DNA from 2 places in the Neorhizobium fuzhouense genome. Region 1 is predicted to be linked to the other one. Evidence: predicted binding sites of a transcription regulator. Region 1 holds the regulator's gene; the other holds the start of a gene.

Region 1 (7,377 bases):
AACGGCCGGCGCACTGGCAAAGCCAGTCGCGCAGGCGCCGCACCGCCGGCCGCTCAAGAGCCGTTGGCGGATAGACCAGGTAATAGGCGTATCGGCTGGTCAGACTTTGCGAAAACGGTGCGCACAGCCGCTGTTCGGCAAGATCCTGCGCAACGAAGGAGCGCCGCACCAGGGCAAATCCCAAGCCCGCACGGGCCGCATCCAGCGCACCGTTGCTATCGGGCGCGATCATGATGCCAGAGCGCCAGTCGACGGAAAGCGCATTGACGCCCGCAAGCCATAGCCGCCAGTGCTCGCGTTCGACATCATGGATCAGCAGCCGGCCGTCCAGCTGGTTCGGGTCCGGTTGCGGACCCAGCATTTTTGCGCGCGCGGGATTGGTCACGACGATCATGTCGTCGTCGAGCAGCTTTTCGCTGATAAGCCCGGCATAACCGCCCAGCCCATGCCTCACGGCGATATCGATGTCGTCCTTCATGAAATCGACCAGCCGCGCGGTCGTTCCGATGCGCAGATCGATCTCCGGATGCGCATCCTGAAGCCCGTCGAGCTTCGGCATCAGCCATTGGGTGGCAAAGCCAGTGGTGCAGCTCATGGTGACGATATGCGGCCCGCGACGGTGGCGCACGGCCTGCGTTGCCTCCCGCATCAGGCCAAAGGCGGTGCGCAGCGACAGGAAATACTCCGTTCCAGCGGCTGTGAGGGACAGCTGGCGCGGATGCCGCTCGAAAAGCTTTACGTCGAGCGTAGCCTCCAGCTCGCGCACCTGCAGGCTGATGGCGCCGGGGGTGACGTGCAACTCCTCACTTGCGCGTTTCATGCTGAGGTGGCGGGCGCTCGCCTCAAACGCGCGCAAGCCCGACAGCGACGGGAGGTCATCCTTCATGCTTTAGTTTTTCTCGTCCATAGGGTCAGAAAGGCTCGTTTGCGCAGGAATTTCGGGCACAATATAAAAGAAAAATTCAAGCCGGGGAATGGCGGGTCGCTTCTGGAATCGGGTGGCGCCTTCACCGTCACAGGGCTTATAATCAGGCCAGAAACAGGGGATCATGCCATGCAGAGACAGATGAACGCGACCGAATGGCTGATGCTCGTGGCGTTGTCGCTGCTGTGGGGCGGCTCTTTCCTGTTCAACGGCATTCTGGTGAAGGCCTGGCCGCCGCTCACCATCGTCACGGCGCGGGTGTTTCTGGCAGCCGTCGCCCTCTGGCTGGTCGTCAAACTGTCCGGCCTTGCCGTGCCGCGCGGGCGGGCGGTGTGGCTGTCCTTCTTCGGCATGGGGCTTTTGAACAATGTCATCCCGTTCACGCTGATCGTCTGGGGCCAGACGCAGATCGCCAGCGGACTTGCCGCCATTCTGAATGCCACGACGCCCCTTTTCGGCGTGCTGGTCGCCCATTGGCTGACGGCGGATGAAAAGCTGACGGCCAACCGCATCGCCGGCGTGGTGATCGGCATTGCCGGCGTCGTCGCCATGATCGGTCCTTCGGTGCTCGGCCATGTCGGCGGCGATCTTGCCGGTGAACTGGCGGTGCTGGCCGCTGCTATCTCCTATGCCTTTGCCGGCATCTTTGGCCGGCGTTTCAAGCGCATGGGGCTGGCACCCATCATGCCCGCGGCGGGGCAGGTTACGGCGTCGGCCATTCTTCTCCTACCCTTTGCGCTCCTGATCGAGCACCCCTGGACCCTGCCGCTTTCAGGCTTTGACACCTGGGCTGCGCTGTTCGGGCTTGCGCTTCTTTCCACCGCCGTTGCCTATCTGCTGTTCTTTCGCATTCTGGCAACCGCCGGCGCCACAAACCTGATGCTGGTGACGATCCTCATTCCGCCCAGCGCCATTCTCCTCAGCGCACTGGTGCTCGGCGAGCAGCTGGCGCTTCGCCATCTCGTCGGCCTCGTGCTGATCGGGATCGGTCTTGCGGCCATCGACGGCAGGCTCTGGCGCCGATTTGTCGGTGCGCGGCGCACCGCGTAGGGTTTTCCGTCGAAAATAATCAGCTGGCGAGATCTGCCACGACCGAATCGAGGATCAGCATGCCCGACGGCGTGCAGCGGATGCGGGAATTGCCGAGCCGTTCGAGAAACCCGTGTCCCAGTAAAAATTCTTCCCGCGCCGGATCCAGCTCGCGGCCCGACAGTGCGCTCCAGCGCGCAAGATCGATGCCCTCGCGCAGGCGAAGGCCCATGAGCAGAAGCTCGTCCGATTGCGCCTCCCGGTCGAGCATTTCCTCGTCCACCATGCCGTGACCGTTTGCCTCGACCAGATCGAGCCAGGCTTCCGGCTTGCGCTCGGTTGCCGTTGCAAGCTTGGAGCCGCCTGTCGTCAGGCGACCATGGGCGCCGGGGCCGATGCCGGCATAATCGCCGTAGCGCCAATAGGTGAGGTTGTGGCGGCTTTCGGCGCCGGGTTTTGCGTGGTTCGATACCTCATAGGCCGGCATGCCGAAGCCCTCGGTGATCTGTTGTGTCGCCTCGTAAAGCTCGGCCGACTGGTCGCCATCCGGTACTATGAGTTTGCCAGCCTTGTGCAGCCCGTAAAACGGCGTGCCTTCCTCGATGGTCAGCTGGTAGAGCGACAGGTGATCGACGGCATAGGAGACCGCCTCGTTCAGTTCGCGCTCCCACGCCTCCACCGTCTGGCCGGGGCGGGCATAGATGAGGTCGAAACTCATGCGCGGAAAGATGTCTCGCGCCAGACGAATGGCTTTCAGCGCGTCGGCCACATCATGCAGCCGGCCCAGAAATTTGAGGTCACGGTCGTTCAGCGCCTGGACGCCAAGCGAGACCCGGTTGACGCCGGCTGCCCGATAGCCGCGAAAACGATCCGCCTCGACGCTGGAGGGATTGGCTTCCATGGTGACTTCAATGCCGGCGGGCACATGCCAGCGCGCGGCGATGCCATCGAGAATGGCTTCCACCGTCTGGGGGTCCATCAGCGAGGGCGTGCCACCGCCCATGAAAATGCTGGTCACGGTTTTCGGTCCGCTCAAGGCCCGCATCGCGTCCATTTCTTTCAGGAAGGCTGCGGTAAAGCGCGGCTGGTCCACCGGCTGATGGCGCACATGGCTGTTGAAATCGCAGTAAGGACACTTGGCTGCGCAAAACGGCCAGTGGACGTAAAGACCAAAACCCGGTTCGCCAGTATCGGGCAGCAGGGGGGCGTCGGTCAGCACTTGTGTGTCAGCCTTCCAGGCAGGTTTCGACAAAGATCTTGAAGGCGCGCGCGCGGTGGGAGAGGGCGTGGTCGTCACCCGGCTTCCAGCCATGCTTTTCGTCGGCGCTCATTTCGCCAAATGTGGTGTCGAACCCTTCCGGTTGAAAGAGGGGATCATAGCCGAAACCCGCCGTGCCGCGTGGCGGCCAGGCAATTGTGCCCTCCACTTCGCCGCGGAACATTTCGGTGTGGCCGTCCGGCCAGGCAAGGCAGAGCACGCTGACGAAGCGGGCGGTGCGCTCAGCCGGTGTGACAGCGCCCTTTTCGGCAAGCGCGGTTTCCACCTTCTGCATGGCCATGGCGAAATCGCGCGTGCCATCCTCGGTTTCGGCCCAGTTGGCGGTGTAGACGCCGGGTGCGCCATCCAGCGCATCGACGACAAGGCCGCTGTCGTCCGACAGCGCCGGAAGACCGGAAGCCTTGGCCGAAGCAAGTGCCTTGATGGCGGCGTTTTCCTCAAAGGTCGTGCCCGTCTCGTCCGGCTCGACGAAATTCAGCTCGGCGGCCGATTTTGCCGAAAAGCCGAAGGGGCCGATCAGGTCGGCAATCTCACGGATTTTTCCCGCATTGTGGCTGGCAACGACGATGGTGCGGGTCTCGAGCTTGCGCATCGCAAATGTCCTATTCAATGTTCCAGAGCGCGGGGCTTGCGCATTCCAAGCTGTTGCCGGCCGGATCGCGGAAATAGATCGAGCGGGCACCCTGCGGCCAGGTCACCTCGGACTCGATGGCAATGCTAGAGGCAATAAGATGCTCGACAACCTGATCGAGCGCCCGTTCCTCGACGCGAAAACAGGTATGTCCCGCACCGGTCGTGCCATGGGCGGGAACCGGCAGTGCACCTTCCGGCGCAGGCTTGATCGTTTCGGCCGCATTGAACAGCAAAAGCACGCCTTTGCCGCACCGGTAAAACACATGCCGATTGTCGGCGCGTGTGATTTTTTCGAGCCCGAGCACGCCGCCGTAAAACGCCTCGGCCGCGTCGAGATCATCCACGTAAAGCGCCGTCTCCAGAATGCCGTCGATCATCGCGCCGTTCTCCGCTTCAGGCGATCGCCTGCTTCTGCAGCGCCACCAGTTCGGCGGTGCCGGCGGTGGCGAGATCCAGAAGCTTCAACAGTTCCTCGCGGGAAAACGGCTTGCCTTCCGCCGTGCCCTGCACTTCGACAATGCCGCCGGAGCCGGTCATGACGAAATTGGCATCGGTTTCGGCAGCCGAATCTTCCAGGTAATCGAGGTCAATCACCGGCTGGCCGGCAAAGATGCCGCAGGAAATGGCTGCGACATGATCCTTCAGCACCCGATCGAGCTTGATCATCTGGCGCGTTTCCATCCACTTCAGGCAATCATAAAGGGCGATGAAGCCACCGGTAATGGCAGCGGTCCGGGTGCCGCCATCGGCCTGGATCACGTCGCAATCCACCGTGATCTGCTTTTCGCCAAGCGCTTCCAGATCGATCACGGCGCGCAGCGAGCGGCCGATCAGGCGCTGGATTTCCTGGGTGCGGCCGCCCTGCTTGCCGGTTGCGGCCTCGCGCTTCATGCGGTCGCCGGTGGCGCGCGGCAGCATGCCGTATTCGGCCGTGACCCAGCCCTTGCCGGAATTGCGCAGCCATGGCGGCGTCTTTTCCTCAAGGCTTGCGGTGCACAGAACATGCGTATCGCCGAACTTCACCAGGCAGGAGCCTTCCGCGTGCTTCGAGACATTGCGCTCGAAACTGACCTTGCGCATCTGGTCGGTTTTTCTGCCTGAGGGTCGCATATCGTTCTCCTGAAAGGATGTCTGAAGGGCGTCTTAAGGGGCTCACCGGGCTTTTGCAAAGAAAAACCCGGTACTGGCGGGTTCTTTGCTGCAGTGCCTGCGAATTCCGTTTTGCCAAAGGCCGGAGAGACATTATATTTGTCATGGAAAAGTCATTGATCGGAAGCTATGCGGCAGATGGGCGTTCACACACCGGGGGGAAGGCAGGGTGGTTCAGCCATGCTCGACGACCGTTCACGCGAAATCTTCCGGCGTATCGTCGAAAGCTATCTGGATACCGGAGAGCCGCTCGGCTCGCGCAGCCTGTCGCGGCTCCTGCCGATGTCGCTGTCGCCGGCCTCCGTGCGCAATGTCATGAGCGATCTGGAAGAGCTTGGCCTCATCTATGCGCCGCATGTCAGCGCCGGTCGGCTTCCGACCCAGACGGGGCTTCGCTTCTTTGTCGATGCCTTCATGCAGGTGGGCGATCTTTCGATCGAGGAGCAGGCCGAGATCGAGCGGCAGATCCGCGCCGCCGACCGCGCCCAGCCGATGGAAAGCCTGATGACGGAGGCGACCCGCATGCTGTCGGGCGTGTCGCGCGGCGCAGGCATCGTCATTACAGCCAAGAGCGATTCCGTGCTGAAGCATGTCGAATTCATCCGGCTGGAGCCCACCAAGGCGCTGGCGATCCTTGTGGGCGAACACAACCAGATCGAAAACCGTATCATCGAGCTGCCGGCGGGTGTTACCTCCTCGCAGCTGACCGAGGCGGCCAATTTCCTCAATGCACATCTTGCCGGCCAGACGCTGCCGGAGTTGCGCACGCAGTTGAAGACCTTGAAGGACGAGGTGCTGACGGAGCTCGATGCGCTGTCGCAGGATCTCGTCAAGCGCGGCCTTGCCATCTGGTCGGGCGATAGCGAGGAGGGCAAACCTGCCCGCCTCATCGTGCGCGGCCGGGCAAATTTGCTGGAGGGCCTGGGCGGCGCCGAGGACCTCGACCGGTTGCGGCTTCTGTTCGACGATCTGGAAAAGAAGGACAGCCTGATCGAAATCCTCGAACTTGCCGAAAGCGGGCCGGGGGTTCGCATCTTTATCGGGTCTGAAAACAAGCTTTTCTCGCTGTCGGGCTCGTCGCTGATCGTCGCGCCCTACCGCGACGAGGAGGACCGGATCGTCGGCGCCGTCGGCGTCATCGGACCGACGCGGCTGAATTACTCGCGCATCGTGCCGATGGTGGATTATACGGCCCAGCTTCTGGCCCGGCTGAGCCGCAAGCCGCTCTGACCCTTCAACCACCCCATGTCCGAAACGACCCAAGCTTAATCGGCCTGGAGTCTTGATTTTTGGGGGACAAACCTCGATATCGGGCACAAATTCCAACCCTCTACCGGAGAACGTCATGACCGACGAGACGACCAAAAACGGACCTGACGCCACAGCGAACGAGAACACGGCGGAAGCCGTGGCCGCAGCGCTGAACGAGAGCGCGACCGAGACCGCCGAGACGCAAGCGCCCGATCCGATCGAAGTCCTGAAGACGGAAAATGCCGAACTGCGCGACCGCTTCCTGCGGCTTGCCGCCGAAATGGACAACCTGCGCCGCCGCACCGATCGCGAGATCAAGGATGCCAAGTCCTATGCCGTCACGGCCTTTGCCCGCGACATGCTGGCGGTATCCGACAACCTGCGCCGGGCGCTTGATTCGATCCCGCAGGAGACGAAGGATGCCGGCGATGCGGGCCTCAAGGCGCTGATCGAAGGCGTCGACATGACGGAACGCTCCATGCTCTCGGCGCTCGAGCGCCACGGCGTCAAGAAGATCGAGCCGGAAGGCCAGAAGTTCGATCCGAACTTCCACCAGGCCATGTTCGAGATCCCCAATACGACGGTTGCCAACAATACCGTGATTCAGGTGGTGCAGGCCGGCTACGTGATCGGCGAGCGCGTGCTGCGCCCGGCCATGGTCGGTGTGTCGAAGGGTGGCCCGAAGGCCGCCGACATCGCAGAGGCAACGGCGGCATCCAGCGACAGCAACTGAGCCGACGATACCCCAGAACGACGAGAGGCCCGTTTCCGACAAGGATGCGGGCCTTTTTCATGAGCGGGGCTTGTCGTGCGGTGTGCACCCCGGCCTGCACGCAGGCGGGTGAGAAGGATCAGGCGGCGTTCGACGCCTGTTCTTCGTTGAGGAAGGCGTAGATGGCCGAAGCCGAATCGGTCGCGCGCAATTTCGCCACCAGTTCCTGGTCGCGCAGCACGCGGGCAATGCGGGACAAGGCCTTCAGGTGGTCGGCGCCGGCGCCTTCCGGGGCGAGCAGCAGAAACACCAGATCGACCGGTTCGTCGTCCAGCGCTTCGAAATCGACGGGCGTTTCAAGCCGTGCAAACAGGCCCTTGATCGAGCCGATTGTGCCGA
Region 2 (7,377 bases), on a different contig from region 1:
CAGATTTCGCCGTAGAGACTGCCGGAAAAGTCGAAGACGAAGGTTTCCAGAAGCGGTGCGCCGTTTTCCGTCACCGTCGGGCGCCGGCCATAGCTTGCCACGCCATTATAGAGCGTGCCGTCCGGACGGCGGAAGCGGACGGCATAGATGCCGGGTTTCAGCTCCACCTCGGGTGCGAGCGCCATGTTGGCGGTGGGGTAACCGAGCGTGCGGCCGAGCTGCTCGCCGCCGACGATTTCGGCCTCGACGGTATAGCGATAGCCGAGCAGGCCGGCGGCCTCGCTGACCTCGCCCTCTGCGATCAGCTCGCGGATGCGGCTGGAGGAAATCACCTCGGCATTTTCATCGCGGAAGGCATCGACCAGCGTCACGTCGAAGCCGAAGCGGCGCCCGGCATCCATCAGGAAGGCCGGCCCACCCTCGCGGCCACGGCCGAAATGGAAATCGAAACCAGTGACGACGGCGCTCGCCTTCAGCCAGCCGGAGAGAATGTTTTCGACGAAATCCTCGGCGGAGCGCTGCGAGAACGCGCGGTCGAACGGATATTCGATCACCGAGTGAAAGCCCATGGCCTCCAGCACCCGCGCCTTCAAGGGCGCCGGCGTCAGGCGAAACACCGGCTGCTCGGGCTTGAAGACGGTGCGCGGATGCGGCTCGAAGGTCAAGACCAGCGCCGGGACGCCACGCTCCGCAGCAAGCGCCAGCGCCCGGTCGAGCACGCTGCCATGGCCGCGATGCACGCCATCGAAATTGCCGATCGCCACGACGCCGCCCTTAAGGTCCTGCGGCAGCGGCTCCTTCATTTCATTGCGGTGAAATACGCTCATCTCGTCCATCCCTCAGGCAAGCCGCGGCATCCACCATTTGGGCGTGGCATTCTCGCGCTCCAGATAGGCGTTGAGGATCGCCTCGTCGGTCTCGCCATTGATGGTGTATTCGGCCGCATGGATGCCGCCGGAGATGTAGAGAAGGTCGAGGCCGTAGCTGAGGGCGCCCTTCACATCGGTCGGCATGCCATCGCCGACGGCAATGATCTTCGACAGGTCGATTTCGCCCTTCACGTCGCGGGCATTGGCAAGGGCCGCCTCGTAGATCGGCCGGTGCGGCTTGCCGCCGAAGCGCGTATGGCCGCCCAGCTGGTGGTAATAGGCGGCAACGGCACCGGCGCAGGGGATGATGCGATGACCGCGCTCAACCACCAGATCCGGATTGGCGCAGATCATCGGCACGTCACGCCCGATGAAGCGCAGCAGCATGTCGTGATAGTCTTCCGGCACCTCTTGTTCGTCATCGAAAAAGCCGGTGCAGACAACGCAATCGGCATCCGCCTCGCCGGTCACCGTCACATCGAGACCTTCGAACAGCGGCATGTCGCGCTCCGGGCCGAGCAGAAAGACCTTTTGCGGTCCTTCGGCGATCAGCTTGCGGGTGACGTCGCCGGAGGTCACGATGCGGTCATAGGTCTCGTCCGGCACGCCGAGCGCCCGCAACTGGTCGATGACGCCGGGTGCCGGCCGCGGCGAATTGGTGATGAGGACAACGGCAAGGCCCGCCTTGCGGGCGTCTTTCAGGGCTTCGCAGGCAGCCGGAAAGGCGGTGATGCCATCGTGCAGCACGCCCCAGACATCCGAAAGCACGAGATCGTAGCCAGCGGTGATTGCGCTGAGGTTCTTGATGCGGTCTGCCATGATCACCCTGATGCGTTGCAACAACTGGCGCTGACATGACAAAGCTTGCCTGCAATGGCAAGGAGTTTTAGGCCATGCCGCGCGTGGAAGCCCCTGCCTCTTCCTGCAGAAGACGGCCCAACGAACCGCTCAAAAGCCTGCAAGCCGCCAGCACAGACCGGCGGAGGCTGAAAGCGCCAGTACCTTCACCATGCCGAGTTTCAGCCGCAGCAGGAGGAAAGCCGAGACGGCAAAGAGGACGGCAGCGGCCGCATCGAGCGAATGCAGATCCGGCCACCAGAGGCCGGGCGCGCCCTCGCCGGCCCAGCCGGGAAAGAGGGCGATGCGCTCGACGCGCGCAAACAGCACATGCAGCCCGAACCACAGGGCAAGATTGAGGATGACGCCGACGACGGCCGCCGTAATGGCAGAGAGGGCCGCGGAAATCGCGGCATTGCCGCGCAGCCGCTCGATATAGGGTGCACCGGCAAAGATCCAGATGAAGCTCGGGACGAAGGTTGCCCAGGCCACCAGAAGCGCGCCGACAGTTCCCCCAACGATCGGATCGAGCCCCGGCACGGTGCGGAAACCGACGAGATAGCCGACATAGGAGAGAACGAGCACCAGAGGGCCGGGCGTGGTTTCGGCAAGCGCCAGCCCGTCCAGCATCTCGCCGGGCTGCAGCCAGCCGTAATTTTCCACCGCCACCTGCGCCACATAGGCGAGCACCGCATAAGCGCCGCCGAAGGTGACGAGCGCCATCCTCGAAAAGAAGGCAAACATCGCCGCAAGGCTTTCGGCGCCGGAGATCAGCGACAGGACCAGAAGCGGCAATTGCCACACGCCGATCCAGAACAGCAGGGAGCCGATGGAGCGCAGAAGCGGCGGGCGCGCTGATGCAGACGGCAAAATCTCTTCCCGCGCATTGCTGCGGTTGAGGGAGCCGGCCTCATCGCGCCTTGCGTGAAAAAGGCCGGCAAGACCCGCCAGCAGCACGACAAGCGGAAACGGCAGCGCCAGCACGAAGAGCGCCAGAAAGGCCAGAAGCGCCAGCGCCCGCAGGAACCGCGTCTTCAAAGTCTTCCCGGCGAGCCGGATCACCGCCTCCACCACCACCGACAGGACGGCTGCCTTCAGCCCGAAGAACAGGCCGGCAAGCCAGCCCGCCTCCTGGTACAGCCCATAGGCGGTGGACAGCCCGATGATGACGAAAAGCCCGGGCAGCACGAAGAGAAGGCCAGCGACGATTCCGCCGCGCACGCCGTGCAGGAGCCAGCCCGTATAGGTCGCCAGTTGTTGCGCCTCCGGCCCTGGCAGAAGCATGCAGTAATTCAACGCGTGCAGAAACCGGTCTTCCGACAGCCAGCGGCGCTCCTCGACGATGGCCCGGTGCATCATGGCGATCTGGCCGGCCGGGCCGCCAAAGCCCAGGCAGCCGATGCGGGCAAAGACCAGCGTCAGCTCCTTCAGCGAGGGGTTTTCCGGCACAGCCGACGGAGCCGCGCCGGGGGTGATTTTTGCCGCCGGCGGGGTCGAAAGGCCGCTCACGCCATCCCTCCGCCGCAAAGACGCGCCACGGCAGAGGCCGGCCCAAAAATCGCGACAGATTTTTTAGAGGCCCGTTCTTGACTCATCCGCCCACCGGTCTTATTTCGAGGCCGTTAGCACTCCCAAGGGGTGAGTGCTAACAAAGGGACACGGGCCTCCTCAAAGCCCGTAAAGGTCATTTGATCGAGGGATTAGACAATGGCAAGCACCAATTTCCGTCCGCTTCACGACCGCGTCGTCGTTCGTCGCGTTGAATCCGAAGCCAAGACCAAGGGCGGGATCATCATTCCCGACACCGCCAAGGAAAAGCCGCAGGAAGGCGAAATCGTCGCTGTCGGCACCGGCGCTCGCGATGACAGCGGCAAGATCGTTGCACTCGACGTCAAGGTTGGCGATCGCGTTCTGTTCGGCAAGTGGTCGGGCACGGAAGTGAAGCTCGACGGCGAAGACCTTCTGATCATGAAGGAAGCCGACATCATGGGCATCATCGGCTGATTTTCAGTCCGATCTTTTCCATCAGATTATCAATTCAACCAAAGGGCGTGATGCCCGGGAGTTTTGAACATGGCAGCTAAAGAAATCAAGTTCGGCCGCACTGCGCGCGAAAAGATGCTGCGCGGCGTCGACATCCTCGCAGACGCAGTGAAGGTCACGCTCGGCCCGAAGGGTCGCAACGTCATCATCGACAAGTCCTTCGGCGCTCCGCGCATCACCAAGGACGGCGTATCGGTCGCCAAGGAAATCGAACTGGAAGACAAGTTCGAGAATATGGGCGCCCAGATGGTGCGCGAAGTGGCGTCCAAGACCAACGACATCGCTGGTGACGGCACCACGACGGCAACGGTTCTGGCCCAGGCCATCGTTCGCGAAGGCAACAAGGCAGTTGCTGCCGGCATGAACCCGATGGACCTGAAGCGCGGCATCGATCTGGCCGTTTCGGAAGTCGTGAAGGATCTCCAGGCCAAGGCCAAGAAGATCTCCACGTCTGAAGAAGTTGCCCAGGTCGGCACGATTTCGGCAAACGGCGACGCACAGGTTGGCCGTGACATTGCTGAAGCCATGCAGAAGGTCGGCAACGAAGGCGTTATCACCGTCGAAGAAGCCAAGACCGCAGAAACCGAACTCGAAGTCGTCGAAGGCATGCAGTTCGACCGCGGCTACCTCTCGCCTTACTTCGTCACCAACCCGGAAAAGATGGTTGCTGACCTGGAAGACGCCTACGTTCTCCTGCACGAAAAGAAGCTTTCGAACCTCCAGGCCATGCTGCCTGTTCTCGAAGCTGTCGTTCAGACCGGCAAGCCGCTCGTCATCATCGCTGAAGACGTTGAAGGCGAAGCTCTTGCAACGCTCGTCGTCAACAAGCTGCGTGGCGGCCTGAAGATTGCTGCCGTCAAGGCTCCGGGCTTCGGCGATCGCCGCAAGGCCATGCTGGAAGACATCGCGATCCTGACCGGTGGTACGGTGATCTCGGAAGACCTCGGCATCAAGCTCGAGTCCGTCACGCTGGACATGCTCGGCCGCGCCAAGAAGGTGTCCATCACCAAGGAAAACACCACCATCGTTGATGGCGCCGGTGCAAAGACCGACATCGAAGGCCGCGTTGCCCAGATCAAGGCGCAGATCGAAGAAACCTCTTCGGACTACGACCGCGAAAAGCTGCAGGAACGCCTTGCAAAGCTTGCTGGCGGCGTTGCCGTGATCCGCGTTGGCGGCTCGACGGAAATCGAAGTCAAGGAACGCAAGGACCGCATCGACGACGCGCTGAACGCAACGCGCGCTGCCGTTCAGGAAGGCATCGTCCCCGGCGGCGGTACCGCTCTCCTGCGTTCTTCCACGAAGATCACCGTCAAGGGTGCAAACGACGACCAGGAAGCCGGCATCAACATCGTTCGCCGCGCCCTGCAGTCGCTGGTTCGCCAGATTGCTGAAAACGCAGGCGACGAAGCCTCGATCGTTGTCGGCAAGATCCTCGACGGCAACAGCGACAACTTCGGCTACAACGCCCAGACGTCCGAATATGGCGACATGATCGCCATGGGTATCGTCGACCCGGTCAAGGTTGTCCGCACGGCCCTGCAGAACGCAGCTTCGGTTGCTTCGCTGCTGATCACCACGGAAGCCATGATCGCCGAACTGCCGAAGAAGGATGCCCCGGCCGGCATGCCTGGCGGCATGGGCGGAATGGGCGGCATGGACATGATGTAAGACCTTTTGGGTCTTGCATCTGGGCCATCCGGTTCAGACTACGGAAAAGGCGTCGGGAAACCGGCGCCTTTTTTCGTTGTGTGGTGGGGTGCGGCCCAAACTTGGATTGCCTGCAGATCGACCTCCACATTAAAGAAGCGGACTTCCAAGATTGTTTACACATTCATTCGATGAATATGTATCCTCGTGAAACGGCTCTGACCGCTTCCCGGGAGACTTTATTATGGACCTGGATGACAAATCCTACGCCTACCTCTCCGAAATTGCGCTGTATTCGACCATTGCTTTTGGTCTTATCATTCTTGGCGCCTCCGTCGTCATCGCTCTTGCTTTGTATCGAACACAGTCAGGGGGAGCTGCTGTTCTGGCACGCATGATTGAGCGCGCCGGCACTCTTCAGATGATCACAGTCATCGTTATTGTCGTAGGCGCCTGCATATTGGCCACCGTGGGAAGAATAAAATCGGAAGGCATAGTTTCGATTCTGAGCGGCATAGCGGGCTACGTGTTAGGCAACAGTTCGCGACCCAGCGATCATACTCCACGACCAAAGCAGGCAAGCGGAGCAAAAGACGGAATTGAGGAAATTTGACGGAGTGCATATCTCTCTGTTGATCATATTCGGGTAAAGCAGAAGAGACTTGACGATAGTCGTTCATCAATATCGAACAATTTGTCTTCGATTGTTCATCTTTCGTGGCGAGACGATCTGGCGCATATCAGAGGTCAGAAAGTTAACGGCCACCTGGCCCTGCCCCCCGGAGATCCTCCCATGTCTACTCCCAGCAATGCACTCCTGCTTCTTGCCCGCATCCTCCTCTCCTTCATCTTCATCCTGTCCGGTTTCGGCAAGCTGGCCGATCCGTCGGCCACTGCCGGCATGATCACCGGCGCCGGCCTGCCGGCCGCAACCGCCCTTTCCTATCTCGCCGGCCTGTTTGAACTGGTCACCGGCCTTGCCGTTCTCGCCGGCTATCAGGTGAAGATCGTCGGCTGGGCACTCGCCCTCTTCTGCATCTTCACCGGTGCCGTCTTCCATTCGGGCACGGTTGCCGTTCCCGGCTGGCCGGATGCCGCTCTCGGCTGGATCAACGCGCTGAACAGCATCATGATGATGAAGAACTTCACGCTGGCTGGCGCTTATATCCTGCTCGCCACCGTCGGCGCCGGCGCCTACTCGGTCGATGCCCGTCGCGGCGCTGCACCGGCGCTTGCCACCCGCTAATCCCTGCCCCCAAGGCAAAAAGAAACCCGCTGGAGCGATCCGGCGGGTTTTTTCGTGGGGAAATTTTTATCGGCGCACTCAGCCAGGCCCCCTCTGGCCTGCCGGCCATCTCCCCCACAGGTGGGGAGATCAGCAAGAAGCACCCTCGCCGCCAGAGCAGCAAGGTCGATGATTGCCGCACTTTTATCCCTTCTGTTGTAGGAAACGCGAGGGCCGCGGCACGGTGATCTCCCCACCTGTGGGGGAGATGGCCGGCAGGCCAGAGGGGGCTTGGCAGGCACTGGCGTTACCGCCTCACAAAGCTCCGCGCACTGCCTCGACAATCCTGGCGACCGTCGCATTACCCTCGTGCTCCGGCTTTCTCGCCCGCACGAGGCAGGCCTCGGATTTGAGGATCACGCCGTCCGACAGCACCTTCAGATGATTGGCGACGAGCGTCGAGCCCGTCGAGGTGATGTCGACGATGATATCGGCCTGCCCGGCGGCCGGGGCGCCTTCGGTAGCGCCGAGGCTTTCCACGATGCGATAGAGCTGGATGCCGTGGCTCCCGGAAAAATGCTGCTGGGTGAGCCGCCAGTATTTGGTGGCGATCGCTAGGCGCCTGCCGTGACGGGCGCGAAAATCCGCCGCCACATCGCCGAGATCCGCCATGCTTTCCACGTCGAGCCAGATGTCCGGCACCGCCACGACCACATCCGCATGGCCAAAGCCCAGGCGGGCGGAAATTTCCAT

The links. Region 1 encodes HrcA, which represses chaperone genes, less so after heat shock. Its sites were predicted from a motif close to GTTAGCACTCNCNNNNNGNGAGTGCTAAC; they were not measured.
Region 2: a site for HrcA is predicted at 3,328-3,356, ahead of groES (co-chaperone GroES). Genes of this name have one in related genera too.

What each region holds. Positions count from the first base shown of each region.
Region 1 is NZ_JBHFFP010000006.1:113,836-121,212, reverse strand. It holds gene ACEXP3_RS12740 (LysR substrate-binding domain-containing protein) at 1-886, opposite strand, end outside; gene ACEXP3_RS12735 (DMT family transporter) at 1,055-1,975, shown strand; gene hemW (radical SAM family heme chaperone HemW) at 1,995-3,173, opposite strand; gene rdgB (RdgB/HAM1 family non-canonical purine NTP pyrophosphatase) at 3,181-3,825, opposite strand; gene ACEXP3_RS12720 (VOC family protein) at 3,836-4,243, opposite strand; gene rph (ribonuclease PH) at 4,260-4,976, opposite strand; gene hrcA (heat-inducible transcriptional repressor HrcA) at 5,154-6,245, shown strand; gene grpE (nucleotide exchange factor GrpE) at 6,361-6,999, shown strand; gene ptsN (PTS IIA-like nitrogen regulatory protein PtsN) at 7,118-7,377, opposite strand, start outside.
Region 2 is NZ_JBHFFP010000001.1:698,262-705,638, forward strand. It holds gene ACEXP3_RS03510 (bifunctional riboflavin kinase/FAD synthetase) at 1-827, opposite strand, end outside; gene ACEXP3_RS03515 (TIGR01459 family HAD-type hydrolase) at 840-1,688, opposite strand; gene chrA (chromate efflux transporter) at 1,818-3,215, opposite strand; gene groES (co-chaperone GroES) at 3,414-3,710, shown strand; gene groL (chaperonin GroEL) at 3,780-5,420, shown strand; gene ACEXP3_RS03535 (hypothetical protein) at 5,644-6,012, shown strand; gene ACEXP3_RS03540 (DoxX family protein) at 6,193-6,645, shown strand; gene hisG (ATP phosphoribosyltransferase) at 6,940-7,377, opposite strand, start outside.